2 regions of the Dictyoglomus turgidum DSM 6724 genome follow, and region 2 is predicted to be linked to the other one. Evidence: riboswitches for the same ligand, from Rfam matches in the RefSeq annotation. Region 2 holds a riboswitch; the other holds the start of a gene.

Region 1 (15,693 bases), 390 kb from region 2:
TATTTTAACTACTGTTTTTGATGGCACAAAGTTCACCACACATGGTACAAGTATTATGGAGTTCTCCTCTATATCTTTTTGTCTTCTCAGGATCTATAGAAAGATTTATAATCTTTTCCCAGTTCAACTCTCTTCTTGCCAAGGACATCTCTATATCCTTTTCAATAGATTTTCTAAATCCTCTTGCTATATTGGCACTATGGGCTGCGATTTTAAAAGCAATAATTCCTTCTTTTACATCTTCTAAATCTGGAAGTCTTAAATGTTCTGCAGGAGTGACATAGCAGAGGAAGTCAGCTCCAGCAAGGGATGCAATCAATGCTCCCATACTTCCAGATATATGATCATAGCCTGCTGCAATATCTGTAGTAAGGGGCCCCAAAACATATAAAGGGGCATCTTTGCAGATTTTTTTAATCATTTTTACTGTCCAATAAATTTCATTAGCTCTTACATGGCCAGGACCTTCAATAATTACTTGTACACCATATTCCCTTGCCTTTTCTGCGAGTTTACTTACTATGTAAGTTTCTCTTACTTGTAGCTCTTCTCCTGCATCTTGTATGCATCCTGGTCTAAAAGCATCACCTATACTTATAGTCGCATCATATTTTTTCAATATTTTAAGTACATCTTCAAAATATTCAAAATAGGGGTTTTCGAAGTTATTTGTCTCCATCCACTTATAGATCATGGAGCCACCACGAGACACAATATTTAGGAGACGGTTTTTATCTTTCAATTTTTCCACAAGTTCCCTATTTATTCCTGCATGTATAGTAACAAAGTCAACTCCAGTTTCTACGTGTTCTTCAAGAACTTCCAAAAAATCCTTTGGCTTTGCTTTTGTAAAATCCTTAAATTTAACGGAAAGATCATATATAGGAACACTTCCCACTATAAAAGAGAATTCATTTATAAGCTTTTCTCTAAATCTTTTAGCAAAAGTACCGCAAGAGAGATCCATAACTGATTCCACATTATATTTTTCACAAAGTTCAGCCTTTTTAAGTTCTTTATCAAAGCTAGAATAGCTTCCTGTAACTCCTATATTTGCATTTATTTTCACTGTACAATCCTTTCCAATGGCATAGTATTTGTTTCTTTTTCTTTTTTTATTAGCAGGAATAACAGTTTTTCCTTCAACTATGTTTTTTAATAAGATTTCCATTGCTGGTATTTCTTCATTTTCAAATGCAGATTTTATCTCATAAGAAAGTTCTCCTTTTTGGGCTTTTTCAAGCAATGTATTTTCCATTTTTATATCCCTCCAATATGTGGATGATTTTTCTCGTTTTCTCATAAATATTTGGAGAAGAAACAATCTCAGTCACCATAGCTATACATTTGGCTCCCAGATTTAGTATCTCATGGATATTGGATTCTTTTATACCCCCAATGGCAACAACGGGAATACTGATATTCTTGATAGCCCAATCAAGAATCTCTATTCCGATTGGTGGGTGAGGTTTTTCTTTTGTATAACTTGGAAATATAGGTCCAAGTCCAATATAATCAGCTCCTTTTCGTAATGCCTCCATAACTTGTTCCTTTGTATGAGTAGTGAGACCTATAATGAAGTTTTCCCCTAAGAACTCTTTAGCAACCTCTATAGGATAATCTTCTTGTCCAATATGTACCCCATCTGCTTCAACTATTTTTGTAAGATCTAGGTGATCATTTACTATAAGTAAAGCATTATACTTAGCAGTTAAATCTCTTATTTTTACGACTTCATGATATTTTTCTCTCATAGGTTTTTTCTTTTCTCGGTATTGTATAATCTTTACCCCTGCTTCAAGAATTTCTCTTACCACATCAATATTCTTCCTTCCTATGGAATATTCTTCACAGGTTAGGCAGTATAGATTGAAATCTTTTAATAGCTCTAATTTTTCTTTTTTATTCATAAAGCACCATCCTTAGGATTTCATCACATTGAATATTTGAAATTGCAATTACCTTAGGGGCATAGGGTTTGAAAAGAGAGTTATCACTTTCAAAATCACCTACGATAGAGATATTATTAAATCTTTTTATTTTTATTTTTTCAGAATTTCCATAACCACATACTCCCGATGCAGAGACAATTTTCTTGTTAAGTTTTATAGCAGTATTGAGAATAAGAGTTTTTGTTTGGGCTGAATCCACGGCCTCCATGATAATATCCCCTTTATTCATAAATATTTCTATATTTTCAGGGGTTATTTTTTCTTCATATTCCTCAATATTACAGTCGGGATTTATTTTTAATAAATTTTCTTTTAGAGCTTTTACCTTAGGCATTCCTATTTGATGGAGAAAGTAGGCTTGACGATTAAGATTTGAAATTTCAACCTTATCGTAATCTATGAGGATAAAGTTTTTGAATCCTGTGCGTGTTAGAGAAATGGCACCATTGGAACCAAGCCCTCCGCATCCCATTATTACAATGCGGGTTTTTTGAATTTTATCAAGTTGTTCTTTTGTGAAATAGTTAAGGAGCATTTCCTCAAAAGAATTCATTAATATAGGCCTCCTTTTATCCAATTTGTGAATTCTGGTCTATATCCTCTATTTTTTATTGCATTAATAACTTCATTTACAGTTCTTCTGTCATCAGTTTCAAATTGAACACTTGTTGTTTCAGTTTGAGCATATCCCCCTACAGTAGTTTTTGAACCTGCAGACATTTTAGTGACTCCATAGCCAATGATATTATCTCTGAATCTGCTGTTTTCTCTTGTGGATATGGTTATTCCTACATGGGGTAGGTAAATTCTTGCACAGAAAATAAACCTTAAAAGTAATTTTTCGTTTACTTGGTACTTGGGTTTGAAGCCTGTTTTGGGGTCTCTAAATCTTGGGAAAGATATATTAATCTCAGCCTTTGGATATTTTTGAGAGAGGTACTCCGCATGAAGAATGCTCTTAAACACATCTTCATAGGGATCATTAATTCCTAAAAGTACTCCTACAGTTACCTCATAAACTCCTGCATTTAGTGCTCTTTCTTGAGTATGTAATCTATATTCGTAATCACTCTTAGGACCTACAGGGTGGAGCTTCTTATAGGTTTCCTTATTATAAGTTTCTTGATATTGAACAACTCCTGTTAAACCCTCCTTTACTAAGACTCTGTATTCTTCCTCCTCCATAGGATATGCTTCAATGGAGATCTCTGAAAAATATTTTTTAGCAAGTTTAACTGCATAGAGGATATATTCAAAGGGAGTATTAATTTTATCACAACCTGTTAAAAGTAAAATACTGTCAATGCTGGTTTGTTTGATGGCTTCGTATTCTCTTATTATCTCTTCCTCCTTTAGTTTCTTCCTTGGAATTTGAAGTTTAGCTGAGAATCCACAGTACTCACAGGGAGAAAGACAATAATTAGAAAGGTAAAGAGGAGTAAATAGGGTTATAACTTTTCCGAAATACCTTTCTGTAAGTCTCTTTGCTTTATTAGCCATTAATATTAAAGTTTCATCGGAATTATCAGTGAGGAGAATAAAAAGGTCCTCTTTTGATATCTTGTCTTTATCAATTATTTTTCTGACATTTCCTCCTTTATTCTCTAAGACATGAGATTTTCTCAAGATTTCATCTGCTTCTTTAAGAATCTCCCTGAGCATGTTTTTCACCTAATTCCTTTTATAAAATCTATCAGTGGTGACGAAGCGTCAGCATAGTCTTTTTCTTCGGGAAGACCAATTTCGTAGGCAATTCTTCCTGCTTTTACCGCTAAATTAAAAGCCTCAGCCATTTTAAAGGGATCATTGGATGTAGCAATGGCTGTATTTATAAGTACTGCATCAGCACCTAATTCCATAGCTTTTGAAGCGTGGGAAGGCCTTCCTATACCAGCATCGATAATAACAGGAATAGAGATTTCATTTATAATCGCCTTAAGCAAAGTTTCACAATCGATTCCCTTGTTACTTCCTATGGGAGAGCCTAAAGGCATTACTGCAGAAACTCCTATTTCTTCTAATTTTTTTGCTACGATAAGGTCTGGAGATATATAGGGAAAGACTTTAAATCCATCTTTGACAAGTATTTCTGCTGCCTTTATGGTCTCTTCATTATCGGGTAAAAGGTATTTTAATTCTCCTGATATCTCTATTTTTACCCAATCAGAACCCGTAAGTTCTCTTCCTATTTCCGCAATTTTAACTGCTTCTTTATGATTTCTTGCTCCAGAGGTGTTAATCATTATTTTTGCCGTTTTAGGAAGGAAATCTAAGATAGAATAACCCTTATTGATTTCGGGGTTTATTCTTCTTACTGCCACAGCAAATACTTCTATTTTTAGTTCTTCATGCATTTTGGGGATAACACTATAATCTGGCAGTTTACCTGTCCCTACAAAGAGACGGTTATTTATAATAGTATTATCAATTATTAAGCCCATATTATTATCCCCCTCCCACAAGAGAGACAATTTCTATGTAGTCTTCATCTCTTAACTCTACGTTATCCCAATTTTCCTTTTTTACAATTTCTCCGTTTACTAGTACAACTATTTTTTCGGTGGGATAATTAAGAGAAAGAAGCAATTCTTTTAAATTTCCTTTAAAATTTACTTCTTTATCGTTTACAAGCATGTTTTTCCCTCCCTATTAAACATAAAGGACCACCCGGTTTATACCGAGCGGTCCTTTGATTTTTTATACCTTTCACTCCCTCCGCCGGCATTACCCGGGTCAGGTTCAAAGGGTCGAGACCGGGATCTTAGGTCTCCTCTCAGCCGAGCTTATCCCCTCAGCTCCCCTGGAAAACCATATTTAATTTTGGGAAAATTATACCATAAAAGTTAGAATTTATTCAATATAAGATAGTTCATTAGGATAAGGATTTAAATAGGTTTGATTTAAAAGATATTGGTCATCAAATCTATATGCCCAACTTCTCAAGATTTCAACAAGAGGGCTTAAATTTATTTTCGCTCTTCTATAAAGATCTAAAAGATGTAGAAAATGATTTTTTTCTCCCGCTTTTAATTTTCTAGAAAAATATCCATATATATGGAAGATGGCATTAACATGATTTCCTCTTTTAAGATTTGTAGAGAGTGCTTCTTTAAACAAGAGGGCATATTTCTCAATTAGCTCTTCAAAGGGATATTTAGACTGATTGGCTAAAAGATTTCCAAGTTCTTTCAAATGCTTTTGAGAATAAACCATAAGGAGATATTTGTTGTTTTGATGAAACTCTATTAGGTCTTTTACTTTTGTATTATCTTTATTCTTGAGATTTCTTAACTCTGATAGAGCAAAAATTCTCGTTAGAAATCTCTCCCTAATTTCTGGATTTCTTAACCTTCCCTCGTCTTCTGCTGGAATGTAAGGAAATTTTTCTAAAACCTTTTGAGCAAAGATTCCCTTTCCTTTAGAGTGGAAGATTTTTCCTTCTCTATCTTTATAAATCATGGTGTTTGATAGGCCACAGGAAGGAGATTTACTTTTTAGGAGGAATCCATCTATTTCAGGTAAGGTATTTAGAAAATTTTCGGAAAAGTCAAGTATCTTATCGGTTAGGTCTAATCCAGTTTTGGGTTGATAGATTCCTAATCTATTCTCTTCCACATATACTATGATCTTTTCCCTGGGTACCCCAAGCCCTATAGAGACTTCTGGACATACTGTTATAATTTCACAATATTCTTTTAATTTCAGAGCAAAACTATCTTTTATTATTCCACCATCGTATCTTACTGGTTCTGAATTAAGACAAGCACTATATACTATTCTTGGCTTTGTAAAATTTCTCATGTTTGATATTATATCAATATCATTTGTAAAAAGCAAAAGGGGTGAACCTTATGGTTATGACTGTAAAAGGTTTTGTTGATAAAAAAGATATGGGAAAAACCTTAGTTCATGAGCATATTCTTGTGGATTTCTCTCCTGCCGAAGAACAAATAAAGATTGATGATAATTTGAGAAATGAGATTGTAGAGATAATGTTACCGTATTTAATGGAGATTAAAAATTTAGGTTATAGTACTTTCTTTGAATGTACTCCCAAGTATGTAGGAAGAGATGTAAAGGTTTTGAAAATTCTATCAGAAAAAACTGGATTAAATGTCATAACAAATACAGGTTTTTATGGGGCAGGCGAAGATAAACATGTGCCCAAAAAGTATTGGAATCTTTCTTCAGAAGATTTTGCAAAAATGTGGATTGAAGAATGGGAAAAAGGAATTGAAGATGGTATTAAGCCCGGTTTTATTAAAACTGCAGTAAATCCTGGACCTCTAAATGAGATAGATAAAAAATTGATAAGAGCTTCTGCTTTTACTCATCTTGAGACTGGGCTTACAGTGGCATGTCATACAGGAGAAGAAAGGTGTGCCCTCGAAGTGGCAAGAATTTTTGAGGAAGAGAAAGTAGATCTTTCAGCTTTGATCATTGTTCATGCTGATGCCATTGAAAACTTTGAAGTGCACCTTGAATTGTTAGAAAAAGGAGCTTTTCTTGAGTACGATTCCATTGGGGCAAGACCAATGGAGTATCATTTAAACCTTATGGAGAAGGTTATAAAAGAGGGGTTCATAGATAGGATCCTGATCTCCCATGATGCAGGATGGTTTACTGTAGGAAAATCTAAAGAGGAACAAAATATAAGGCCTTATACAGACATATCTTATAAGTTTATTCCTAAACTGGAAGAAAAGGGCATAAGTGAGGAGATTGTTGAAAAGTTACTTGTTAATAATCCAAGTGAAGCTTTTGATATAAGAGTGAGAAAGAGATAAATAGTTTACTTATAGTAAAAAATATTTCCCCATAAATATCATCTATCCCTTTATCTTTATTGATTTTTTTGCATTCATGGAGGGTTAATTTGAAATTTTTTAAGGTATATATTGACAAAAATTAAAATTCAATTTTAAAATATGTTAAGTAAAAATTAAGGATTTAGAGGTGATAGATGAAAAAGGGGCTTATGCGTGAGATTTTTAAGAAGGATTGGACTTTAAACGTATTAGCACTCCTTTTATCAACTGTAGTTGCGTTTATAAATATTTATTTCAAAAATATGGAAACGGATTTAAAGAGATTTTCTTTACTGTTCTATTGATCTCTATTTTTAGAATTATTTTGGAATATATCAAAGCTTTTAATTTAAGTAAATTCTCAGAAAGATATGTAAATGATCTAAGATTAAGGATTGGAGAAAAACTAAATAAGACTACATTATTTTCTTAACTCTTCTTTGGGTGATATTTTTTATCAACCTTTTGTCTTTACCCTTGGATTAATTCTTGCTTTACTTATAAATTGGAAGTTAACCCTTTTTACTTTTGCCATAATTCCCCTATGTATTTATCTTTCAGTTATTATTACAAAGCCTGTAGAAAAATATACAAAAAGGCAACAGAATGAGTATAGAAATTTGAACGCAGTGGTTCAAGATACACTGTCAGGAATAACTTTAGTAAAGGCTTTTAATCTCAGGTCGGAGATAATTAGTCTATTTGATGAAAAGCTTGAAAGAGTTTTTAAAGAAGGACTAAGATCTGCTAAATTTGAAGCTCTTCTTGATCCATTAAAAGAAATTATTAGTTTAAGCCCGTTTATAATGATGTTTTTGTTTGGTAGTAGGTTGGTAATAAGTGGAGAGATGAGTGTAGGAGGAATAATAGCTTTTATAGGGCTTATTAATGTATTCATAGCTCCGATTTAGATAGAATTCACGAAGTAATATTAGCAGAAGAGGAAAAAGGGGGAGTGGTAAAAACTTATGATCCTTACTATTCCTATTCAGTAGAGTTTGAGAATGTAACTTTTTCCTATGGAGATTCTAATAATGTTCTTGATAATGTTTCTTTCAAAATTAGGAAAGGAGAAAAAGTAGCTATAGTAGGAGAGAGTGGTAGTGGTAAGTCTACCATAGTAAAGCTTATTCTTGGGTTTTACAAGCCTGTCAAAGGTTGTATCAAGATAATGGGTTTAGATATTGATAAATGGGATCTTAAGTCTCTTAGAAATATCATCTCTGTGGCAAATCAGGATGTTTATCTTTTTCCTGAGTCAGTAAAAGAAAATATAAAATATGGAAATTATAATGCTGATGATGAGAGAATTATAAATTCTGCAAAGAAGGTCCTTGCTTATGATTTTGTAATAAGATTTCCTAATGGTTTAAATACAAGGGTTGGAGAGAGGGGAGTATTTCTTTCAGGTGGACAAAGGCAGAGACTGAGTATTGCCCGAGCCATATTGAAGAATTCTCCAATTCTCCTTCTTGATGAGCCAACGTCTTCTCTTGATTCTGAGTCAGAAAGTTTGTTTCTTCAAGCATTGAATAATTTAATAAGAGATAGAACCGCTTTAATTATTGCTCATAGACTATCTACTGTGAAGGATGCTGATAATATTATGGTTATAGAAGAAGGAAATATAGTAGAGGAGGGAACTCATCAAGAGCTTTTGTTAAGAAATGGGAAATATAAGCATCTTTGGGAGAAGAGTTTTCAATTTAGCAAGGTAGAATAAAGGGAGGGCTTAAGCCCTCCCTTTTTGATGTTTTAGTTTATTTTTAATTCCCCATAACCTCTCTTAGAATGTATAGATACTGGATCATCAGAGCTTCCTAATGCCCACACTATTTTTAGTGTTCCTGTTTTTGGAAAAACTTTGTCATATTTGTCTTTTGTGTCTAATTTTCTTCTAAACTCAATATATGTATATTCTTTATCTTCTCTGCCTGAAAATTCAGGAATATCATTCTTTCCACCAAGTTTTTCATCTTGAGTATGCCCAAAATGTTTTTCAGGTGCATAATAGTCAAGTACCTGAGTTCCTTTTTCAGTTACATATCCTATAATATAATCTGCGTCACCTGCTTTTACTTTGGGATCAATTCCCAAAGCTACATACCCTTTTGTTTTTCCAGTCATGAGTATGTAAACTTCGTCTCCCACAATTTTCCAATATATTTGAAATTCTCCATTAGAAAAGGAAGCATAATTTGGATATTCATTAGGGGAAAGTTTTCCATCAATATTAGGCTTTTGAGTTTGGGCGAAAGTAAAAGTTAAAAGAAGAATTAGAGATAGTATTAAAATTTTTAAAATTCCTTCCATAGTTTAGCCCCTTTTTAATATATTTTTCACAATTTAAATTATACTATGTTTTAATTTTTTTTAACATTAAATTTATATTAAGAATAATTTTCTAATTGCTTAAAAAGTTTTTAAGGGTTATAATTATAAAAATTCAATAATGGGGGTGAATTTATGAGAAAAATGACCGAAGAATTTCTCCATAATGCTTTTGCAGGAGAAAGTATGGCACATATGAAGTACCTAATTTTTGCTGAAGAAGCGGAAAGAAAAGGTTTAGTCAAGCTTGCTAATTTGTTTAGAGCTATTGCTTATGCAGAATTTGTACATGCTAGGAATCATTTTAGGGAACTTGGACTTTTAAAGCAGGATATGCCAGACAATGTTCAACAGTGCATAGATGGAGAAACTTACGAAATTGAAGAAATGTACCCCGTATATAACAATACTGCTGTATTTCAAAACGAAAAAGGAGCAGAAAGGAGCACAAGATTTGCTTGGGAAGCAGAAAAAATTCATGCAGAAATGTATAAAAAGGCTAAAGAATTGGTGAGTAAAAACGAAGATTATACTGCAACTAAGATTTATATATGCCCGGTCTGTGGACATACGATAGAAGGCGAGCCTCCTGAGAAGTGTCCTTTATGTGGTGCACCAAAGAGTTCTTATAAAGAGTTCTCAATATAATTATATGGAGTTGATATGCTTAATAGAGTATTAGAATTAGAACACTCTGTAAAGATTCAGCCTTTAGAACATACAGAGCTTATTACTTGCAGGAACCTATAGGGCTAAGGATATTAAAGAGATATTAGAGGTTACTCTAAAGGGAGAGAAGATTGAAAACAAAGCGAAATTTCTATACATAAATGGGAAGGGCATTATAATGAAGCCCTTCTCTTTTTAATTTCCTTTAACTTCCTAATGTTAAATTTAGATCCTCATAGTCTTTTCTTTAGGATGATTTTTTGAACCTATACCTTTTATTACTTAAAAATCTTCTGAAGAGGATTTATAATATTATATGTTTCATTTGGTTCTATTCTTCCACATCAAGGTTTATCCTCTTTCGTATTTTTATAAACTTCTTATAAATTCAAAAAAAGCTTACTAAAAAATTGTAAGGCATAAGATTTTAATGATATAATGTCTTTGATTAAGATTTTAGATCTTGGGTGCGAAAGAAGATATTATATATTTTTTTGCAAAAAATGGACTTGAAGTTTATGCTACAGATATTTGTGATATGCGTATTTTTTGAAAGATATATATAAAGGGTGATTTATAATGTATATGAATATTATATGGTCTTTATTTATTCTCTTTGTATCCTTTTTTATTCATAAAATCATTATGAAAGCTATAAATAATGTCGCTTCAAGAGCAGGAAGGGAGATAAAGGCTCCAAAAACTGTTTCCATGCTTATTGGCTTCTTAATATTTGGCTTTGGTGTAGCTATTATTTTGTCCATTTGGAATGTAAATCTAATGCCCTATCTTACAGGACTTGGAATTTCGGGTGTGGTTTTAGGTCTTGCTTTTCAGGAACCGCTTACAAATTTTCTTTCTGGAATATTGGTTTTGGTGACAAGAAAAGTCTTTGAGGGAGAAGCTTTAGATGTAGATGGAATTAGTGGAATAGTGGATATGGTGGAGATGAACCATACAAGGATAAAGACTTTTGATGGGAAGATGGTATTAATACCCAATAGAAAAGTATGGTCTGGAACAGTGACAAAATTTTGGCCAGGTCCTTATAGGAGAGTAAGTTTTGATGTTAGTGTGGATTATTCTTCTGATCTTGAGAAGGTTATAAGTTTATTAAAAAGAGCTTTAGAAGAGGAAGAACTCGTAGTAAAGGATGAGAGTGTAAATAATATGGTGGTTTTTAAAGAGTATGGAAATTCGGGAATAACCTATACTGTATATTTTTGGGTGAATAGAGATAGTTATTTTGATGCTATCAATGCTTTAAGTACTAGAATTAAGAAGGTTTTTGATGAAAATAATATTTCTATTCCATATATGGTCGTTGATCTGAGGATAACAAAGAATTAATTAGTAGTAGGGGGGAAGGGATAATGAAGTATTTAAAAAGACTTATTTCTTTTGTAATCATTTCTATTTTGTTACTCAACTTTGTTTTTTGTGGAACTAAGGGGATTTTCTATGAGGTAAGATCTGATTATGGTAAGGCGTATATTTTGGGATCTATCCATTATGGAACTCCCGACTTATACCCTCTTGATCCATTGATTGAGAAGGTTTTTATTGAGACAGAGGCATTAGTTGTTGAACTGGATATAACTGATTCCCAAAATATATTTAAAACTCAAAGTTATTTATCTAGGAGAGGAATATATAAAAAAGGAGATAGTATTGAGAATTATTTGGATTCTGAATCGGTAGGGTATTTAAAGAAGCTTTTGGGCGAGGAGAATTTTGAGCAAATAAAGATCTTTAAGCCTTGGGTATTATTGCTTCAAATTAGCTCTTCTGTTTTAAATTCTGCTTCGGATATGAGATATGGGATTGATTTCTATTTTTTGAATAGAGCCAAGAAATTAAATAAAAAAATAATACCCTTAGAGACTGTAGAGGAGCAACTTGATGCATTTTCTGAAATACCGGAAGAGGATCAATTGAATATTTTGAAAACTATTTTACAAGGATTAAAGCAAGAAGAGCACAGTAAGAATGATTTATCATTATTGCTTGATGCATACAAAAATGGGGATGAAGAAAAATTGTTGAATTTTTTAATGAAAGATAGAGAGAAAAAAGAATATAAAATATTTTATGAGCATATATTCTATAGGAGGAACTTTAAGTTTGCAGAGAGAATAAAGAGATTATTAGGAGAATATAAATCCTTATTTATAGTAGTTGGGGCTGGACATTTAATAGGTGAAAATAATGTGATAAAATTATTAGAAAGTGAGGGGTTTTTAGGCAGTAAAATTTTTTGATAGAAAGGAGTTGTTGGTAAAATGATTAAGCAAAGGTTTTCCATCTTTGCACTCTTATTATTCCTTTTAATTTTTTCCATAAGCGATTTAAGGAAGGAGGCAGTAGGTATGGAGATTCCATCCCTGAAAGAAGTATATAAAGATTACTTTCCCATTGGTGCAGCGGTTAGCCATTTAAACATCTATACTTATGAGGATCTTCTTAAGAAACACTTTAATAGTCTAACACCTGAAAATCAAATGAAATGGGAAGTTATTCATCCTAAACCCTATGTTTATGATTTTGGTCCTGCCGATGAGATTGTAGATTTTGCCATGAAAAATGGTATGAAGGTAAGGGGACATACCTTAGTTTGGCATAATCAGACTCCAGGATGGGTTTATGCAGGAACTAAAGATGAGATTCTTGCAAGATTGAAAGAGCATATTTATGAGGTGGTAGGACACTATAAAGGTAAGGTTTACGCTTGGGATGTGGTTAATGAGGCCCTATCAGATAACCCTAATGAGTTTTTGAGAAAGGCTCCCTGGTATGATATTTGTGGGGAGGAAGTTATTGAAAAAGCATTTATTTGGGCTAATGAAGCAGATCCTAATGCTAAATTATTTTATAATGATTATAACTTAGAGGATCCCATAAAGAGGGAAAAGGCTTATCAATTGGTAAAAAGGCTTAAAGAGAAAGGGATCCCAATTCATGGTGTTGGAATACAGGGCCACTGGACATTAGCATGGCCTACACCTAAGATGCTTGAAGACTCTATAAAGAGATTTTCAGAGCTTGGTGTTGAGGTTCAGATTACTGAATTTGATATATCTATTTACTATGACAGAAATGAAAATAATAATTTTAAAGTTCCACCCGATGATAGGATTGAGAAGCAGGCTCAACTTTATAAACAAGCCTTTGAGATCTTAAGGAAATATAGAGGGGTGGTCACTGGGGTTACTTTTTGGGGTGTAGCTGATGATTATACTTGGCTTTACTTCTGGCCTGTAAGGGGAAGAGAAGACTATCCATTACTCTTTGATAAGAATCATAACCCTAAAAAGGCTTTTTGGGAAATTGTGAAGTTTTAAAGAAATATATGAATATAGGAGGGATTGTTAAATGAGAAAGCTTTTAAAATTGTTACTTTTTATTAGTTTAATTTTATGTTTTTCCTTTAATATTCTTTTAGCAGATACTAATAAATACGTGGATGAAAAGTTAGGTTTTTCTATTGTGCCTCCCGAAGGATGGGAGGTAAAAGACGGAAAACCTTATAATTTAGCGGTGATGTTTGTAGGTCCTGCTGATGAAGGATTTATGCCCAATTTCAATATAAATGTGGTAAATCTTCCTGGTGAGGTTACAGAGATAAATGAAGATCTTATAAGTGAAATAAAAGTCCAATTAGAAGCTGTAGGAGAATATTATGGTTCTTTAGAGTTTATTTCCGAAGGAGTAAGGGATGTATCAAAATATAAAGGTTATGAGATTGTTTATACTCTAAACGTGGATAAAGGTTTGTCTTTCGAACAAAAACAAGTTTATATTATCTATGAAGGAAGATTTTACATTTTTACTTTTACTTCTTTAAAAGATAATTTTGAGAAGAATTTACCTGCTTTTGAAAAGAGTTTAAGTACTTTTGAGATACTTTAAAATATAGGGGGCGAATAGCAAAACCGCCCCCATATTTTTACCAAGTCATTAAATTTCCTTTATAATCCATGTATATATTTTTATCGCTTATATCCCAATCTTTCATAGAGAGATTGTATATACCTTCAGCTGCTTCTTCAGGAGCTATATCTGCATTGGGACCCCCCATGTCAGTTCTCATCCAGCCAGGATGAATGGCTAAAACTTTTATACCTTTAGGTATGCTATAATTTTGCAATATGGCAGAGAGCATATTTAAAGCTGATTTTGACATACAATAGGCATATTCCCTATCTCTCCAACAGTTGGAAATACTTCCAGCTTCTGATGATACATTTATTATTAATTTCTTATTTCCCCTCTCCACAAAGGAATAAAAGTATTTTAAGACTCTTAAGGGACCTATGGAGTTTATATTTAAAGTTGTAATGGCTTCTTCAATATCTACATTCTCTATGGTTTTAGTTTTGTCTTCTAAATATACAGCTGCATTGTTTATAAGAATGTCAATGTGACTAATTTTGTCTTTTAAAAAATCAAAGGCATTTTTGACTGAGTTTTCATCGGATACATCCATCGTATAAAGGATTAAGTTTGGATGATTTTTTATTTCTTCTAATTTTTCAAGATTCTTTCGATAGGTTGCTATTACTTTATGTCCTTTTTCAAGGTAGAGTTTTGTCAGAGAAAAACCTAACCCTTTAGAGGCTCCTGTTATAAATACGGTATAATTTGACATGTTAGAATCCTCCTTCTTTTGTGAAAGACTTATGGTATTATAATTATAGATTAAATTATTGCATATTGCATTATTTTCTCCTGTGTTGCTTCTTCTTTGCTTATTTCTCCTGTGATTCTTCCCTTTGATACTACAAGAATTCTATCAGAAAGGGCGAGAATTTCAGGAAGTTCTGAAGAGATAAGGATAATTCCAATTCCTTCTTGAGCCATTTCTCCAATAAGTCTATGTATTTCTGCTTTTGCTCCCACATCTATTCCCCTTGTAGGTTCATCAAGAATAAGAATCTTAGGTTTTAAAGCAAGCCATTTTGCAAGCACAACTTTTTGCTGATTTCCTCCAGAGAGGTTTATAACTTTTTGGAAAATACTTGGCGTTTTTATTTGTAGTTTTTTAACAAAATACTCAGCAAGATCATACTCTGTTTTCTTTTTTATAATTCCATTAGGGAATAAATATATTAAAGAAGGTAAAGAAATATTCTCATAAACCGCCATATCCAGAATAAGTCCTTGAAGCTTTCTATCTTCAGGTACTAAGCCTATTTTTTGTTGTACCGCATCCTTTGGTGATTTAATTTCAATCCTTTTTCCTTCGAGATATATTTCTCCAGAAATTATAGGATCAGCTCCAAATATGGCTCTAATAATCTCTGTTCTTCCTGCTCCTACGAGACCTGCAATCCCTAAGACTTCTCCTTTTCTAAGTTGGAAAGATATATTTTTGATCTTTTTAGAAGATAGATTTCTTACCTCAAAGATAGGTTCTTCTGTTTTTGTAGAAGGTTTTGGTATTACTCTTATCTCTCTTCCTACCATCATTCTTATTACATCATCATACTTATCCCTTTGAGCAGGTAATTCTCCAACTCTTTTCCCATCTCTTAATACTACAATTCTGTCAGCAATTTCAAATACCTCTTCAAGCCTATGAGTAATAAATATTATTGAAATATTCTCACTTTTAAGCCTTCTCATTATCTCAAATAGTTTTTTAACCTCTCTTCCGGCAAGAGCCGAGGTAGGTTCATCCATTATGATAAGTTCTGTTTTTTGAGCAAGAGCCTTCGCAATTTCTACCATTTGTTGTTCGGCTACAGTAAGATCTTTTACTAAGGTGTCTGGTGATAAATTTAAGCCAAGTAAATCTAAGAGTTTTAATGATTCTTCGTAGGCTTTCTTATAATCAAAAATTTTTATAAATTTACCCTTTCTGGGCTCATTACCTAAAAATATGTTTGTAGCAATATCAAGGTTTGGGGCCAAATTAAATTCTTGATAAATAA
Region 2 (15,693 bases):
TGCTTGAATACCTGTCTAAGTGATCAGGATAAATATTAATAAATAAAGATATAAAAGGTCTAAATTTTTCAATATCCTCCAATTGAAAACTACTTACCTCAAGAACAAAATATCCTTCCTTTAAGTCTTTTACAACACTAATAAAAGGTAAACCAATGTTCCCAGCTACTATATTAGGTATTCCTGCATTCTTTAAAATCTCACCAATTAAAGTGGTAGTAGTGGATTTTCCCTTAGTCCCTGTTATAGCTATTATGGGCACTTTAGCATACCAATATGCAAGTTCAATTTCACTTATAACTTTTATATCCCTTTTTTTAGCCTCGATATATATGGGATTTGTTTTAGGAATTCCTGGACTTATTACAACAAGGTCTATATTCCTTAGTATTTCTATAGGATGCCCCCCAAATATATATAATATATCATTATTTCTGAAGAAATCTAATAAGTTCTTAAAGTCTTCCTCTTCTTTATAATCATTTACTATAACTTTTGCTCCTTCTTCTTTTAGAAATTTTGTTGTACTTATCCCGCTTTCTCCAAGTCCAAGCACCAATACCCTTTTTCCTTTTAAGTCAAATTCCATAAAATTATTCCCCCAATCATCATAATTAGATGAATAATATAAAATCTCCAAACAACTTTTGTTTCTTTCCAACCCTTTAGCTCAAAATGATGATGAAGAGGGCTCATCAAGAAAACTCTCCTTTTCTTCCATTTGTAAAAAAAGACTTGGATAAAAACAGATAATGATTCAATTAAAAATATACCCCCCAAAAACACAAGCAATAACTCAACCTTATTAATGATCGATAGAGACGCAATAAATCCTCCTAAAGCAAAGGCACCTACATCTCCCATAAATATCTCTGCAGGATGAGAATTAAACCACAAAAAGGCAATAAGTGCTGTTATCATTAAAGATATTTCAAGAGTAAGCTCATTATTAAATTGAAAATTATAAATAAGAAAGAAAAACAGAGTTATAAGAGAAGTACCTCCCGCAAGTCCATCAAGACCATCGGTTAAGTTAATAGCATTAGGTACTGCGATGAAAACAACAAAAAAGAGAATTACATAAAAAATCCTTGAGCTTATAATAAGCTTAGATCCCCAATAAATCTTATAATCGTGGAATGAAAATATGTAAAGAAGAAGAGTTATTATGAACGAGAGAAAGATCTTTCTTAAAGGTCTTATACCATAATCTTTATTTACCATAAGTTTAAAATCATCAAGAAGTCCTAATAGTCCAAATAAGATAGTAGAAAGAGACGGAAAAAAAGTCTCTTTAAAAAATAGAAAAGGAATAGAAACTATCAAAAATATTATTCCTCCCATAACAGGAGTTCCTGATTTTTGAAAATGAGATGATGGTCCCTCTTTTCTAATGTATTTACCAATGCCTTTACTTTTTTGAAAATTAATCCAATACTTGAGAATTAATAAAAAAACAAAAAATGCTACAAGACTAGTAAAAAGTATGATATTCATAACTCATCCTCCAAAAATTTGACAAAATTTTCCATATACATTGCTCGAGACCCCTTTACAAGAATAGTATCCCCAGCACAAAGAGAATTTTTAAGAATACTTTTAATTTCCTCAGGATCTTTAGACCAATATATCCTTTTCTTGTCAAGATTCTGATATGTGTCTAAAGCTTTTCTCATTTCTGGACCATAAAATATAGCCATATCTATATTTCTCTTAAAAACCTCCTCTATTACCTCTCTATGCCCATCAATGCTATGATCTCCAAGCTCCAGCATGTCTCCAAGAAGTACAATCTTTCTTCCTGAACTCTTTAGAAGATCAAGATACTCAATAGCAGTTCTCATAGAGTCAGGGTTAGCGTTATAGGTGTCATCAATAATTACTAAACCATTTTCTTTTCTTTTCAAATTAAGCCTTTGCTTAGGTAAATCAAAATAAAAATCTTTTTCTAAACTATACACACTTTCTGGAGAAATAACCCACAGAACTAATAAGCTCAAAAGGAGATTTCTATATATGTTAAGAGGATAAATCGGCAAGGAAAGTTTTATATCCTTTCCATCCGGAAAGTTAATTTTCAAGAGATAATTTTCTTCATTTTTTTCCACTATCTCCCCTCTAAGATCACTTCTTTCATCAAAACCAAAAGTATATTTCTTAATCTTCAATTTTTCGTAAATCCTCATGGAAAAAGGATCGTCGTTATTCAAAATAGCAACACCATCCTGCTTTATATGCTCAAAAATTTCTGCCTTTGCTTCCATAATTGCTTCCCTTGACCCAAGTCTTCCTATATGAGCCCATCCAATGTTAGTTATTACACCAATATCAGGCTCCGCGATCTTACTCAGTAGACTTATCTCTCCTTTATTCCTCATCGCCATTTCCAATACTAAAAAATCTACATCTTCTTCTGCGTCTAAAATGCTTAAAGGAACACCAATTTCATTATTGAAATTCTCTCTACTCACATAAGTTTTGCCAACTATACTTAAAAGCTTTCCAATTAAATTCTTAGTAGTAGTTTTTCCTGAGCTACCTGTAACGCCAATAACTTTAGTCTTCAATTTTCTTCTATAATAGTTAGCAATATCCTGCAATGCTTTTAAAGTATCCTGAACTCTAATTACAAAAATGTTCCCTTCTACAGCGATTTCACGACTTATTATTATGCCCTTTACACCCTTTAATATGGCATCTTTCACAAAATCATGACCATCGAATTTCTCACCTTTTAATGCAATAAACACTTCATCTTCATTAATATTACGCGTATCAGTACTTATAGAATCTACCTTTTCTCTAATATCCCCTTTTATCAAAACCCCATTAGTAGCTTCTAATATATCTTCTACTGTCAGATCAAGCTTCATTATTTAATCTCTCCAATATATATTTTCTTGCTATTTCCTGATCACTGAAAGGAATCTTTATAGTTCCAATTATTTGATAATCTTCATGCCCTTTACCCGCTATTAAAACCGAGTCATCTTCTTTTGCTATCTCGATAGCCTTTTTGATTGCTTCTTCTCTATTTTCAATCACAAAGTAATCTAATCTTCCTACTCTCTTAATGCCTTTTTCAATTTCTCTTATGATTTTCATAGGATCTTCAGTTCTTGGATTATCAGAGGTAACTATAACCACATCTGCAAGCTTTGCAGATATTTCTCCCATTTTACCTCTTTTTGTAGGATCTCTATCTCCACCACACCCAAAAACTACTATTACCCTCCCCTTAGTAAATTCTTTTATCGTTTGTAAGACATTATAAAGTCCATCGGGGGTATGAGCATAATCTACAATAACATTGAAATTTTGTCCTTCTCTTATAAACTCAAGTCTTCCTTTTACTCCTTTAAAAGTAGAAAGAATCTTAGAAATGTCTTCTAAAGGTTCCCCTAAGCCAATTAGTACTCCCACAGCAAAAAGAATGTTATAAATATTAAACTTCCCTCTCAACTTGGTGTCAATTACAGTGTCCCCCAAAGGAGTCGCTATCTCAAGTATCATACCACTGTTAGTATTTTCATATTTTTTTAAATATATGTCCCCTTCTTCTAGTGATGCCCATAGAACTCTCTTATCGGCTAAATTTATCCTTTTAGTCCATTCATTATCCCTATTTATTACAGCAAAACCCTCATCTTCAAGGTGATCAAATATCTTTAATTTGGCTTGAAAATAATCTTCCATGGTCTTGTGAAAATCAAGATGATCTTGAGTTAAATTAGTAAAAACAACAGCCTTTAAAGACACCCCATCAATTCTCTTTAGAGAAAGAGCATGAGAAGAAACTTCCATAGCTAAAAATTTTACCCCTTTATTTACCATTTTACTTAAAATTTCTTGAAGCTCTTGAGGTTGAGGAGTGGTGAAATTAGAAGGATAAGATTCTTCATCTATTCTATAATCAATAGTCCCAATTAAGCCTGATTTTAAACCCTTACCTTTCCAATAATGGTATAGTAAGCTTGTGGTAGTAGTTTTTCCATTAGTACCTGTAACTCCCACAATATTTAGGTGTTTAGAAGGAAAATTATAAAAGTACAAAGAGACCTTACTTAACACGTCAAATATTTCTTTTACTCTTATTAAGGCTACGTCTCTTTCAAAATTATCAACCTCTCCCTCAAAAAATACTGCTCTTGCTCCTTTTGATATAGCATCACCTATGTACCTTCTTCCATCGTCTCTCGTGCCAGGAAGAGCAAAAAAGATATTCCCTTCTTTTACCTTCCTTGAGTCCGTAGCTATTCCTGTAATATTCCCATCTAAATATCCCCTAGTTTCAATAACATACTCTCTCACATATTCAACTATTTCTTTTAATTTTCTCAATTTATCATCCTCCCATATATTGCCAATCTTTTAATTATTTCTCTAAAAAGTGGTACTACCGTTTCTGCGGCAAATCTTCCTTTTTTAGGCTCTTCCAACATAATTAGAATACTATATTTTTTATCTCCTAAAAAGATATAGCCTACAAAAAAATGATTGTATATATCTATATATCCCTGAGATGTAGAGACTTGAGCAGTACCAGTTTTACCTGCAATATAATATTTTAAACTTGAAAGATTCTTAGCTGTACCTTTCTTTACAACCTCCCTCATCATTTTTAGTACCTCTTCAGAGGTTTCTTTTGAAAAAACCTGTCGGAAAATTTCTCTATGACTTTCTTCAGAAGGTTTTCCAATACCCTTTATTAATCTTAGTTTTAATAAAATTCCATCATTGCCAAAAACGCTTAGAATCCACAACATCTTTAGAGGATTCATAGCAATACCATGACCAAATCCAATAGTTCCCCTATTTACTAAGCTTTTTTCAATATCCGCAACTGTAGCATCCCTATCCACAAATTTAGCATCAATAGGAACAGGATTATTTATACCGAGCAAATCAAAATACTTATTCCAAATCGAATAAGGAATTTTTTTTGCAAGGTGATAAAAGTATATATTACAAGATTTAACAACAGCCTCTTCTAAATTAACTATCCCATGGGGTTCTGTGCATTTAACTTTATATCCGTCACTTATTTCTTCACCTTTACAATAAACAGTCTCTAATGGATCTACTAATTTCTCTTCTAAAGCAATTCCCGCAGTTATGATCTTAAATAAAGATCCAGGCTCATAAAGAGAATATATGGGACACTTTATATTCTGAGAACTATTTATTATTTCTGTTAAGCTTCCATTTGTGTCTATATCGGGAAGAGAGGCTAAGACCAAAATCTCTCCTGTATTAAGATCCATTATTCCAACAAAGCCCCCTTTTGCCTCATATTCTTTAACATAATCCCTAAGATAAAGAGAAACAATTTCTTGAAGATTTTTATCTATAGTAAGATAGATATTTTTACCTTTGTTTAAATAATTATCAAGAAAAGCCTCTAACCCATATAATCCCTGAGAATCTACTCCCACAAAACCCAGTAAATTTGAAGTCCCTATTTTTAAGGGATAGGATCTATAATTTTCTTCTACTACAAAAATCTTTCTTCCATCCACATACTTCTTTATCCTATCATATTCCTTCTCCGAAAGAATTCTTTTAATCCAAATAAAGCTTACCTTTAAATTTAATTTACTAAGAACATCTTTTTTATCTAAATTTAACTCCTTACTCAATAAAGTAGCGATTCTATTCCTTTCTGCATTATTAAGGATAGATGGATTTACTGCCAAGGATTTTCTCTTTATATTAAAGGTTAGTTCATACCCATTTCTATCAAAGATAAGTCCTCTTTCCGAATTTGGAGGAATAAATACTATATTCTCAGGTTTAGAAACCTGAGAATAAATAATAAACCCTTCAACAAAAAACAAGATTAATATCCAAAATGTGAAAAATATTCTTGCCCTTAATATACTCATTCAATCCATTTCTATTTCTCTAAACTCAAAGCATAATATTTTTCTTTATTTATTTCAGATATTCTTCCATTATAAATTCTAAATTCTACCACATTTTTAGGATAAACAAGTCCCATTTCTAAAGCCTTCTTTTCTATTTTCTTTAGATCTAAATTAGATTGAATATAGTTTTCTAAATATGTTTTCTCTTTCTCTAAAATATCAATCTCGTTAATAACTTTCTTAATTTCACTTCGTAGTGCAGAGACCTTGATATTTAAAAAAACAGTACTTAAAAAAAGGAGAAAAAAGAACAAGATACTTAAAAACTGCTTCAAATTTATTCCCTCCTTTCTCCCACCCTTAATTTGGCACTTCTTGCTCTCCTGTTCTCTCTTATCTCATTAACAGATGGTCTTATTACCTTTTTGTTTACAGGAAAAATCTTATCTGAATGACTTTTAAAAAAGTTTTTAACTACCCTATCCTCTATGGAATGGTAAGTTAGCACCACGATTCTTCCCCTTGGTGCTAAAATAAAGGGAATCTGATCTAAAGCCCTTTTAAGAATATTTACCTCGTCATTCACTACAATTCTTAATGCTTGAAAAACCTTTGTTGCTTCATGCCTTTTTCTTTTAGGTATGACCTCCTCAACTACTTCTAAGAGATCCTTAACGTATACAAATTTTTTCTCTTTTCTTCTCTCAACTATTTTCTTTGCAAGTTTTCTTGAAAGAGGTTCCTCCCCATATTCCCAAAAGAGGTTTGAAAGCTCTAATTCATTGAAACTGTTTAATATGTCTGCTGCAGTTAGAGTAGTATCCTTAGAATATCTCATATCTAAGGGCTCCTCAGGTCGCATAAAGGAAAAGCCCCTTTCACTTTTTTCTATATGAAAGGAGGAAAAACCTAAATCAAACAAAATTGCATCTATGAACGACAATTTCAATTCCTTTAATATCTCCTGAACTTTGTCATATGTGGTATTAAATAATACGAAATTATTTGCTATTTTTCTTAGCCTTTCTCTTGCTAAATTAAGAACTTCCTCGTCTCTGTCTATACCTATAAGAAGTCCTTCTCCTTTTAACTCTCTTAAAATCTCACTACTGTGTCCACCAAGTCCTAAAGTAGCATCTACCACTATTTTTCCTGGAGAAAGTTTCAAATAATGAATAACTTCTTTTAACATTACAGGTTTATGAATGATTTCTATCTCTTCCATAATTCAGACACCTTTTCGTTTATTTCTTTCATACTCTCAAGAATATTCTCTTCCTTATTAAACTCTTCCCATCTCTCTTTAGCCCAGATTTCTATATGTCTTCCAGCCCCTATAATTACTACATCCTTATAAAGCTCAGCATAATCAATTAAAAAAGATGGAATAAGTATTCTGCCTAATTTGTCAGTAGTAACCTGTACCGATCCAGAAAACCAAAACCTACAGAGTCTCCTCATTAAATCATCTGTGGGAGAAAAACTACTAATAATTTCAGAAAAATTATTCCAATCAGTAATAGTATAGATATTCAAACACCTCTCAAAACCCCGGGTAAGATAAAAAGTTTCCCCCAAAAGTTGCCTAAAATTATTTGGAACAATTAGTCTTCCTTTTTCATCAAGTGAGTGATAATACTCCCCAACAAACAATTAATTTTCCCCCATCTTTTACCACTTTTTACCACTTTTTACCACAAGTATAGCATAAGACTTAACAAATAAAAAAAAGAGATTTATAAGGATTAGTCTATATTTGGAGTTAGAGAAATTAATATGATTTAACTTTTGTTTAATTTTTGTTTAATAAAAAAGAGGAGGAAGAAGCAGATCATAAGCCGAATTCTGTTCCCCATATATATGGGGCGGCAACCATCTATCTAGGGCAAGAATTACTTCTTGCCTCAAGCGGCCAACCCGAGGGTCGGCGGGCCACCTCAACCCCTCCTATTTGGCCTTGCACCAGGTGGGGTTTGCCAAGCCAGGAAGGTCACCCTTCCTGCTGGTGAGCTCTTACCTCACCTTTTCACCCTTACCCAAGGCAAAAACCTTGGGCGGTTTATTTTCTGTGGCACTTTCCTTCAGGTCACCCTGACTGGGTATTACCCAGCACCCTGCCCTTTGGTGTTCGGACTTTCCTCGGAATCTCTCAATTCCGCGGTTGCCTGATCTACTTCTTCCTCCTCATATAATTTAGTCCAAGGTACAACCTCAAATCCTCTTAAACCCTCTTTTCTAATGATCTTCCAATAAGGAACATTATAGGTAACTCTTTTCTCATATCCACATTCACAATACATAATTTTCTCTTCAACTCCATCTTCAAAAGGTGTAGGAGCTTTTAATAGTCTATACCTTGTGAGCAAAATTTTCCCGCATTTAGGACATTTAGGCGTTGTAAAGTATTTTATCAGCTTATCTCCAAGGTACAGTATTAACAAAGCCCCTACTATAAGAAGAATTGCTTCCATGTTATATCATTCCACCCATAAAATTCTACCACAATTTGGGCAATTTACAATTTCATTTCTCTTTACCCTTTCAAGAACTACCTTAGGAATGGCTATCTTACATCCTTCACATACATCTCTATTTACCCTTGCTATAGGTTTATAATTTTTTTGTTTTGACAATTTATCAAATTCCTCTAAATCATCAGTAGGAATCTCCTTTCTTTTATCCTCAATTTCTATATGTAAAAGCTCTATCTCATTCTCTACATTTTTTATCTTTTCTTCATATTCCTTCACTTTATTATCAAAGGCTATTTTAGACTCATTAAAAGCTTTCTCCAATTCTTTCTCGGTCTTTGTTTTCTCTTCTAACTCAATCATTAGATTCAAAATTTCGTCCTCAATTTTTGAGATTAAACTCTTTAAATTTTCTATCTCCTTCTCCATATGCATTACTTCCTTAGGGTTTTTTAAAATTAATATTCTCCTTTCTTCATTAGTAAGCTTCTCTTTTAATAAAACCAACTGATCTTCTTTTTCCCTTTGTTGATCTCTTAGCTTTTTAATCTGATCTCTAATATTGATTAGATTTTCTTCTTTCAACTTTATTTCTCCTAATTTTTCATTCTTAAAGATATCAAATTCTGCTTGAAGCCCCTTTAAATTTTTTTCAGATTCTCGGTATTTTAATTGTAAATCTTGTATTTCTAATAATTTTGGAATTAACTCTCTCTTCATACTAACTCCCTTCCTAAAAGAACATAAAGATCCTCGTTTATTTTAGACTATAAAGGAGGAAAAGAAAAGAGTAAAAAAATTGGTGGGCGGAGCAGGATTTGAACCTGCGACCTCCTGCGTGTGAAGCAGGCGCTCTAACCTCTGAGCCATCCGCCCACCACAATAGTTCTTTATATAAAAAAATTGGTGGGCCCGCCAGGATTCGAACCTAGAACCAACCGGTTATGAGCCGGCTGCTCTGCCGTTGAGCTACGGGCCCAACCATCGAAGAAAATTATAATATATTCTTCCCTAAAATTCAAGTGCCCTCTAAATAAAACTCATCGGGGAATGGAAGCTAAAAGCCCATTCCCCGACTTTGGATTTTAGATCTTAGGTAGTTCTTTCAATGCCTCTTCAACCTTATCTTTTGGATAGAAATAGTCTTCAAGTTTTCCAGAAAGATATTGATCATAAGCAGACAAATCAAAGAATCCATGTCCACTCAAATTAAATAATATTACTTTCTTTTCTCCTTTTTCTTTTGCATCTAAAGCCTCATCGATGACAGCTCTAATAGCGTGAGTGGATTCTGGAGCAGGTACAATACCCTCAGTCTTTGCAAAGATCACTCCTGCTTCAAATACTTTTGTCTGGGGATAAGCTACAGCTTCTATGTACCCATGGTGATATAAAGCACTAACCAAAGGAGCCATACCATGATAACGAAGTCCTCCAGCATGTATAGCAGGAGGTATAAAATTATGCCCCAAGGTATACATTTTGAGAAGAGGAGTCATCTTAGCTACATCTCCATAATCATAGGTATAAACTCCCTTAGTCAAACTTGGACATGATTCTGGTTCAACTGCAATAATTCTTATTTTTTTACCTTTAAATTTTTCTCTTATAAAAGGAAAAGAAATACCTGCAAAATTGCTTCCTCCTCCTACACAACCTATAACTACATCAGGAAACTCTCCTGCTATCTCCATTTGTAATAAAGCCTCTTCTCCTATCACAGTTTGATGAAGTAAGACATGATTTAATACACTACCAAGGGAATATTTTGTATCATCCCTTTTAACTGCATCTTCCACTGCCTCACTTATAGCAACTCCTAAGGATCCCGGAGAGTCAGGATCTTGTTCTAATATCCTTCTCCCTGACTCAGTATCAGGACTTGGACTTGGTACTACTTTAGCTCCCCAGATCTCCATCAAGGATCTTCTATATGGCTTTTGATAATAACTTACTTTAACCATATAGACTTTACATTCTAACCCAAAGAAATTACAAGCCATAGCAAGAGCTGAGCCCCATTGTCCTGCTCCAGTCTCTGTAGTTAATCTCTTAACCCCTTCAAGCTTGTTATAAAAGGCCTGAGCTACAGCAGTATTTGGCTTATGGCTTCCAGGAGGGCTTACTCCCTCGTATTTATAATATATATGAGCTGGAGTATCCAAATATTTCTCTAAATTAAGAGCCCTATACAAAGGAGTTGGTCTCCATAACTTGTATATTTTCCTTACTTCTTCGGGAATTTCAATATATCTCTCTGTACTCACCTCCTGCTTTATAAGCTCCACAGGAAAAATAGGTGCAAGATCCTCAGGTTTTACTGGTTGCAGGGTCACAGGATGATAGACCGGGGGAAGAGGAAAAGGCAGATCAGGAATAATGTTGTACCAATCCTTAGGTATTTTAGACTCGTCAAGAATAAATTTGACCTTTGACATAATTGTACCTCCCCTATAAAAATTTAAGCCTTCTCATCCTGAAAAGGACGAGAAGGCTTACTCTCGCGGTACCACCTTAATGGAGTCTAAAAAGACTCCACTCTTTGCTCTATAACGGGAGCAATACCGTCTTTGGCTACTCAAACCTTTCGCCTCGAAGCTCCGGGGCCCATTCACTATAAACAGGATAGTTAGCTTTCAGCCTCAGACTAACCTCTCTGTAATCCTGTTTTATAGTTACTCTTCCCCTTCACAGCTTTTGCTAATTTCAAATTGCTTTTTTTATTATTATACAACAAAGATTTAAAAGTGGATATACTATTGATAATTTTAAAACTATATGTTATTTTTATACCAAAGAAGTATAAATTGGGGTGAAAAAGTAATGAAAAAAATTATTGAAACTATAATTGCGGATTACAAAGCTGTCTTTGAAAAAGACCCAGCAGCAAGAAATTTCTTAGAGGTAATCTTATGCTATCCTGGATTTCATGCCATTCTTTTGCATCGTATTGCTCATTTCTTATGGAAATTGAAAATACCTATAATTCCGAGGCTCATATCCCACATAAATAGATTTTTAACAGGAATAGAGATACATCCAGGAGCCAAAATAGGCAAAGGATTTTTTATAGATCACGGTATGGGCGTAGTAATTGGCGAAACCACCGAGATAGGTGACAACGTACTAATTTACCAAGGAGTTACCCTTGGAGGTACAGGTAAAGAAAAAGGAAAAAGGCATCCTACTATAGGAAATAACGTGGTTATAGGAGCTGGAGCAAAGGTTTTAGGCCCTATAACCATAGGAGACAATACCCGAATAGGAGCAGGTTCTGTAGTATTAAAATCTGTACCACCTAATTGTACTGTGGTTGGGGTACCAGGAAGAATTGTAACCCAGGAAGGAAAAAAATTAACCCCTAAGGAGATGTTAGAACATGGTAATATACCTGATCCGGAACTAAGGTTAATAGAAGAATTGAATGCTAAAATAGAAAATCTTGAAAAAAGAATAAATTATTTGGAAAATCTCATCAGAGAAAAAATAAAAGAGATGTGATATAATACACAAAAATTGAAGATGGTTCCCGGGGGAGCCTCTGATCCGAGGCTGAGAGGGTAGCAGGAGCTACCGACCCTTTGAACCTGATCTGGGTAATGCCAGCGTAGGGAAGGGATAAAAAATTTAAGGTTCCCTCCTTATGGCTGGCAGGGAGCCTTAAATTTTTTATGGGAGGTGCTCACATGGAAAGAAAATCTATAAGGATGCTTACTGAAGGTGCCTTAAGTATTGCATTATCTCTTTTACTCTGGTACTTAAGGATAGGAGCTATGCCTCAAGGAGGAAGTATAAGCCTGCAAATGCTTCCTTTATTTATTTTTGCCCTAAGATGGGGATTCGTTCCTGGTTTACTCGTGGGAGTTACTTATGGATTGATTCATTCCTTGCAAGATATGTATGTGGTACATTGGCTCCAATATCTCCTCGACTATCCTATAGCCTTTGGCTTAATTGGACTTTCTGGCATAGTAAAAAACTTAAAAATTTCGAAATTTATTACTTATATAATTGCTGTACTCTTTCTCCTGGGAACAATCTTTTTTGTAGTAAATATATCTTCGGAACTTCCACAAACTCAAACAACTTTAGAAGAGCTAAAAGCGAAACTACAAACTGCTACAGGGGAAGAAAAGTCAAAAATAGAAGAAGATATTAAGGATTTAGAGTTTAAAATCAAATGGTATCCAGTTTCAAGGATTGTATTAATAATAGCAGGAATCTTAGGAACTTTACTCCTTCTTTATGGAGGTTATATAAGAAAAACTCAAGAACCTATAGAACTTGGTGTTTTCATTGGAGGCTTAGGAAGACTTTTTGCTCATTTTCTTTCGGGAATAATTTTCTTCTCCGAATACGCTCCTCCAGGAACTCCAGCATGGATATATTCTCTCATCTACAATCTTTTTGTAGTGGTACCCTCTACCTTTGTATGTTTACCTTTTGTTTTAATAATTATGCAGAGGCTAAGAGAAAATGAATAAAGAAGTTAAAAAAATCTTGATTTTTGTAAACGGAGAAACTAAGATAACTACTTTTGATCTTGATGAAATCCTACCAGTAGATAAAGTAATATGTGCCAATGGAGGAACTAAGATTGCATTAAGGCTTGGAATCTTTCCAAATATTATAGTTGGAGATTTAGATTCAATCACTGAAGATATTGAAAAAAGGCTTGCCAAACACCAAGTTGAGTGGAAAATTTATCCCACTGAAAAAGATGAAACTGATTTAGAACTTGCTATAAGGGAAGCAGTAAAATTTAATCCAAATTCCATATACATCGTAGGGCTTCTAGGAGGACGTATAGATCATACACTTGCCAATATATTTTTCCTTGAAAGAATAAAAGATTTGAATATAGAGCCACATGTTATTGATAGAAAACTTAGGATTTACATTATGAAAGGAGAAGAAGAGAAAACCATCTGGGGGAATAAGGGGGACATTCTCTCCCTTATTCCCCTATCAGAAATAGTAGAAGGGATTTATTTAGAAGGACTTAAATATAGTTTGAATTATGAACCTCTCTACAGAAATCTTACTCGTGGTATAAGTAATGTGTTTACTGATTACCAAGCTAAGATCAGCATACAAAAAGGAACTTTATTGGTTATACATCTATACCAAACCTGAAATTTATGCTAAAATTAAAAGACGTTAGCTTATTTTTTAACCAAGATTAAACAAGAAGGAAAAATATGGCTGAGAAAAGTAAAGTTATCTTAGTTGGTTTAGAAAGAGAAATGGAAAACTCTTACCTTGATTACGCCATGAGCGTAATCGTAGGTAGAGCTCTACCCGATGCAAGAGACGGCTTAAAACCAGTTCAAAGAAGAATCATCTATTCCATGTATGAATCGGGAATACTTCATAATCGACCTTACAGAAAAAGTGCTCATGTAGTAGGTAATGTACTAGGCAGATATCATCCTCATGGAGATGCAGCAGTTTATGAAGCTCTCGTAAGAATGGCACAAGACTTCTCTTTTAGATATCCCCTTATAGATGGTCATGGCAACTTTGGCTCTATAGATGGAGATGAGCCTGCCGCAATGAGATATACAGAGGTTAGACTATCTCCTATAGCCTCTGAGCTGATAGCAGATATCGAAAAAGATGTAGTTGATTTTGTACCTAATTATGATAATTCCTTAAGAGAACCGGTAGTGTTACCTACTAAAATCCCTCAACTTCTTATGAATGGTTCATCGGGAATTGCTGTAGGAATGGCAACAAACATTCCTCCCCACAATTTAGGAGAATTAATTGATGCCCTTTTATATCTTATTGAAAAACCTACAGCTGAAATAGAAGAGCTTCTCAATTTTATAAAAGGGCCTGATTTTCCTACCGGGGGAATAATAATTGGTACTAAGGGAATTAGAGAAAGTTATTTAACAGGTAAAGGAAAATTAACAGTAAGAGGAAAATTAGTCATTGAGGAAACTAAAAAAGGCGATAAAAACATAATAATCAAAGAAATACCGTACATGGTGAACAAATCAAATCTCCTCACTCAGATAGCCGAATTAGTTCAAGAGAAAAAAATAACTGGAATAAAAGATTTAAGAGACGAATCCGACAGGCACGGAATAAGAGTCGTTATTGAGCTTAAAAAAGATGCTGATCCTAAAATCGTTATAAATCAACTATACAAGCATACTCAACTTCAAACAACCTTTGGAGTTATAATGCTTGCCATATTGGACGGACAACCAAAGATTTTTAATTTAAAAGAGCTACTAACTATATTCCTTGAACATAGAAAAGATGTAGTTATAAGAAGAACTAAATATGATTTAGAAAAAGCAAAGGCAAGAGCTCACATATTAGAAGGTTTACTCATAGCCCTTGATCATCTTGACGAGGTAATCTCAATTATTCGGCAAGCAGAGAACTCAGAAAAGGCGAAAGAGAAGTTAATGTTGAGATTTAAGTTGACCCAAAATCAAGCCCAAGCAATCCTTGACATGAGATTACATCAACTTACAAGACTCGAAAAAGAAAGATTAATGGAAGAGATGAAGCAAATAAAGGAAAATATATCAATTCTTGAAAGAATATTAAAAGACGAAAAAGAACTTTGGCGCGTTATTTCTGAAGAGTTAAAGGAGATAAAGAAAAAATATGCTGATGAGAGAAAAACTTCTATAGAGGAAGAAGAAAAAAGCGATATTACTATTGAAGATATTCTGCCTGACAATCCTGAAGTGATATGTATAACTCAAGACGGTTATATTAAAAGACTTCCTTTATCTACATATCAGCTTCAAAGAAGAGGAGGAAAAGGTCTAAATACTCTTGCTAATAATAATGATGATGTAATAACGTCTTTCGTGGTAACTTCTACAAGAAGTACATTATTCCTATTTAGTAATAAAGGTAAAGTCTATTCTATAAAAACCTATGAATTAGATGAAACCTCAAGACAGAGTAAAGGAATAGCCATAAAAGAATATCTTAATATAGAGAACGAAGAAAGAATAACAGAAATAATCTCCCTTAGTGAACTTCCAAAAAATCTCTACTTCTTTTTTATCACATCAAAAGGAATCGTCAAGAAAACTCCTGTAGAAGAATTTGAAAATGTAAGAAAATCAGGAATATATGCTATAAAAATTGGAGAGGGAGATTTTCTTGTAAATGTATTCCTTACCTCAGGAAATAACGAAATAATTATATTTACACGAAAGGGCAATGCCATAAGGTTCCATGAAAAAGACACAAGACCCATGGGTAGAGTAGCCCAAGGAGTTATAGGCATAAAGTTGAGAAAAGACGACTCTGTAATAGGAGGAGTCATACTTCAAGAATCTAAACAGATAGTACTCGTAACCAAATATGGAATTGGA

What was found. A riboswitch is a leader RNA that binds a small molecule or an ion and turns the genes downstream of it on or off. The one in region 2 is predicted to bind thiamine pyrophosphate.
Region 1: linked by a shared signal. The riboswitch ahead of thiS (sulfur carrier protein ThiS) and the one ahead of DTUR_RS06520 (energy-coupled thiamine transporter ThiT) in region 2 are both predicted to bind thiamine pyrophosphate.

The regions. Positions count from the first base shown of each region.
Region 1 is NC_011661.1:1,660,196-1,675,888, reverse strand. Features, by position in the region: gene thiD (bifunctional hydroxymethylpyrimidine kinase/phosphomethylpyrimidine kinase) at 1-27, opposite strand, end outside; gene thiC (phosphomethylpyrimidine synthase ThiC) at 5-1,258, opposite strand; gene thiE (thiamine phosphate synthase) at 1,239-1,910, opposite strand; gene thiF (sulfur carrier protein ThiS adenylyltransferase ThiF) at 1,903-2,505, opposite strand; gene thiH (2-iminoacetate synthase ThiH) at 2,505-3,614, opposite strand; gene DTUR_RS08565 (thiazole synthase) at 3,620-4,393, opposite strand; gene thiS (sulfur carrier protein ThiS) at 4,398-4,586, opposite strand; TPP riboswitch at 4,645-4,764, opposite strand; gene DTUR_RS08555 (YbgA family protein) at 4,803-5,789, opposite strand; gene DTUR_RS08550 (phosphotriesterase family protein) at 5,810-6,739, shown strand; gene DTUR_RS08545 (hypothetical protein) at 6,954-7,193, shown strand; gene DTUR_RS08540 (ABC transporter transmembrane domain-containing protein) at 7,201-7,671, shown strand; gene DTUR_RS08535 (ABC transporter ATP-binding protein) at 7,716-8,483, shown strand; gene DTUR_RS08530 (DOMON domain-containing protein) at 8,516-9,073, opposite strand; gene DTUR_RS08525 (rubrerythrin family protein) at 9,227-9,739, shown strand; gene DTUR_RS08520 (mechanosensitive ion channel family protein) at 10,346-11,110, shown strand; gene DTUR_RS08515 (TraB/GumN family protein) at 11,134-12,021, shown strand; gene DTUR_RS08510 (endo-1,4-beta-xylanase) at 12,130-13,101, shown strand; gene DTUR_RS08505 (PsbP-related protein) at 13,133-13,669, shown strand; gene DTUR_RS08500 (SDR family oxidoreductase) at 13,707-14,408, opposite strand; gene DTUR_RS08495 (sugar ABC transporter ATP-binding protein) at 14,459-15,693, opposite strand, start outside.
Region 2 is NC_011661.1:1,268,942-1,284,634, forward strand. Features, by position in the region: gene murD (UDP-N-acetylmuramoyl-L-alanine--D-glutamate ligase) at 1-589, opposite strand, end outside; gene mraY (phospho-N-acetylmuramoyl-pentapeptide-transferase) at 574-1,497, opposite strand; gene DTUR_RS06455 (UDP-N-acetylmuramoyl-tripeptide--D-alanyl-D-alanine ligase) at 1,494-2,873, opposite strand; gene DTUR_RS06460 (UDP-N-acetylmuramoyl-L-alanyl-D-glutamate--2,6-diaminopimelate ligase) at 2,863-4,341, opposite strand; gene DTUR_RS06465 (peptidoglycan D,D-transpeptidase FtsI family protein) at 4,338-5,885, opposite strand; gene DTUR_RS06470 (hypothetical protein) at 5,897-6,202, opposite strand; gene rsmH (16S rRNA (cytosine(1402)-N(4))-methyltransferase RsmH) at 6,205-7,092, opposite strand; gene mraZ (division/cell wall cluster transcriptional repressor MraZ) at 7,080-7,520, opposite strand; RNA gene rnpB (RNase P RNA component class A) at 7,687-8,044, opposite strand; gene DTUR_RS06495 (zinc ribbon domain-containing protein) at 8,345-9,058, opposite strand; tRNA gene DTUR_RS06500 (tRNA-Val) at 9,139-9,214, opposite strand; tRNA gene DTUR_RS06505 (tRNA-Ile) at 9,243-9,317, opposite strand; gene DTUR_RS06510 (TrpB-like pyridoxal phosphate-dependent enzyme) at 9,424-10,776, opposite strand; T-box leader at 10,817-11,039, opposite strand; gene cysE (serine O-acetyltransferase) at 11,171-11,839, shown strand; TPP riboswitch at 11,860-11,969, shown strand; gene DTUR_RS06520 (energy-coupled thiamine transporter ThiT) at 12,025-12,822, shown strand; gene DTUR_RS06525 (thiamine diphosphokinase) at 12,815-13,474, shown strand; gene gyrA (DNA gyrase subunit A) at 13,540-15,693, shown strand, end outside.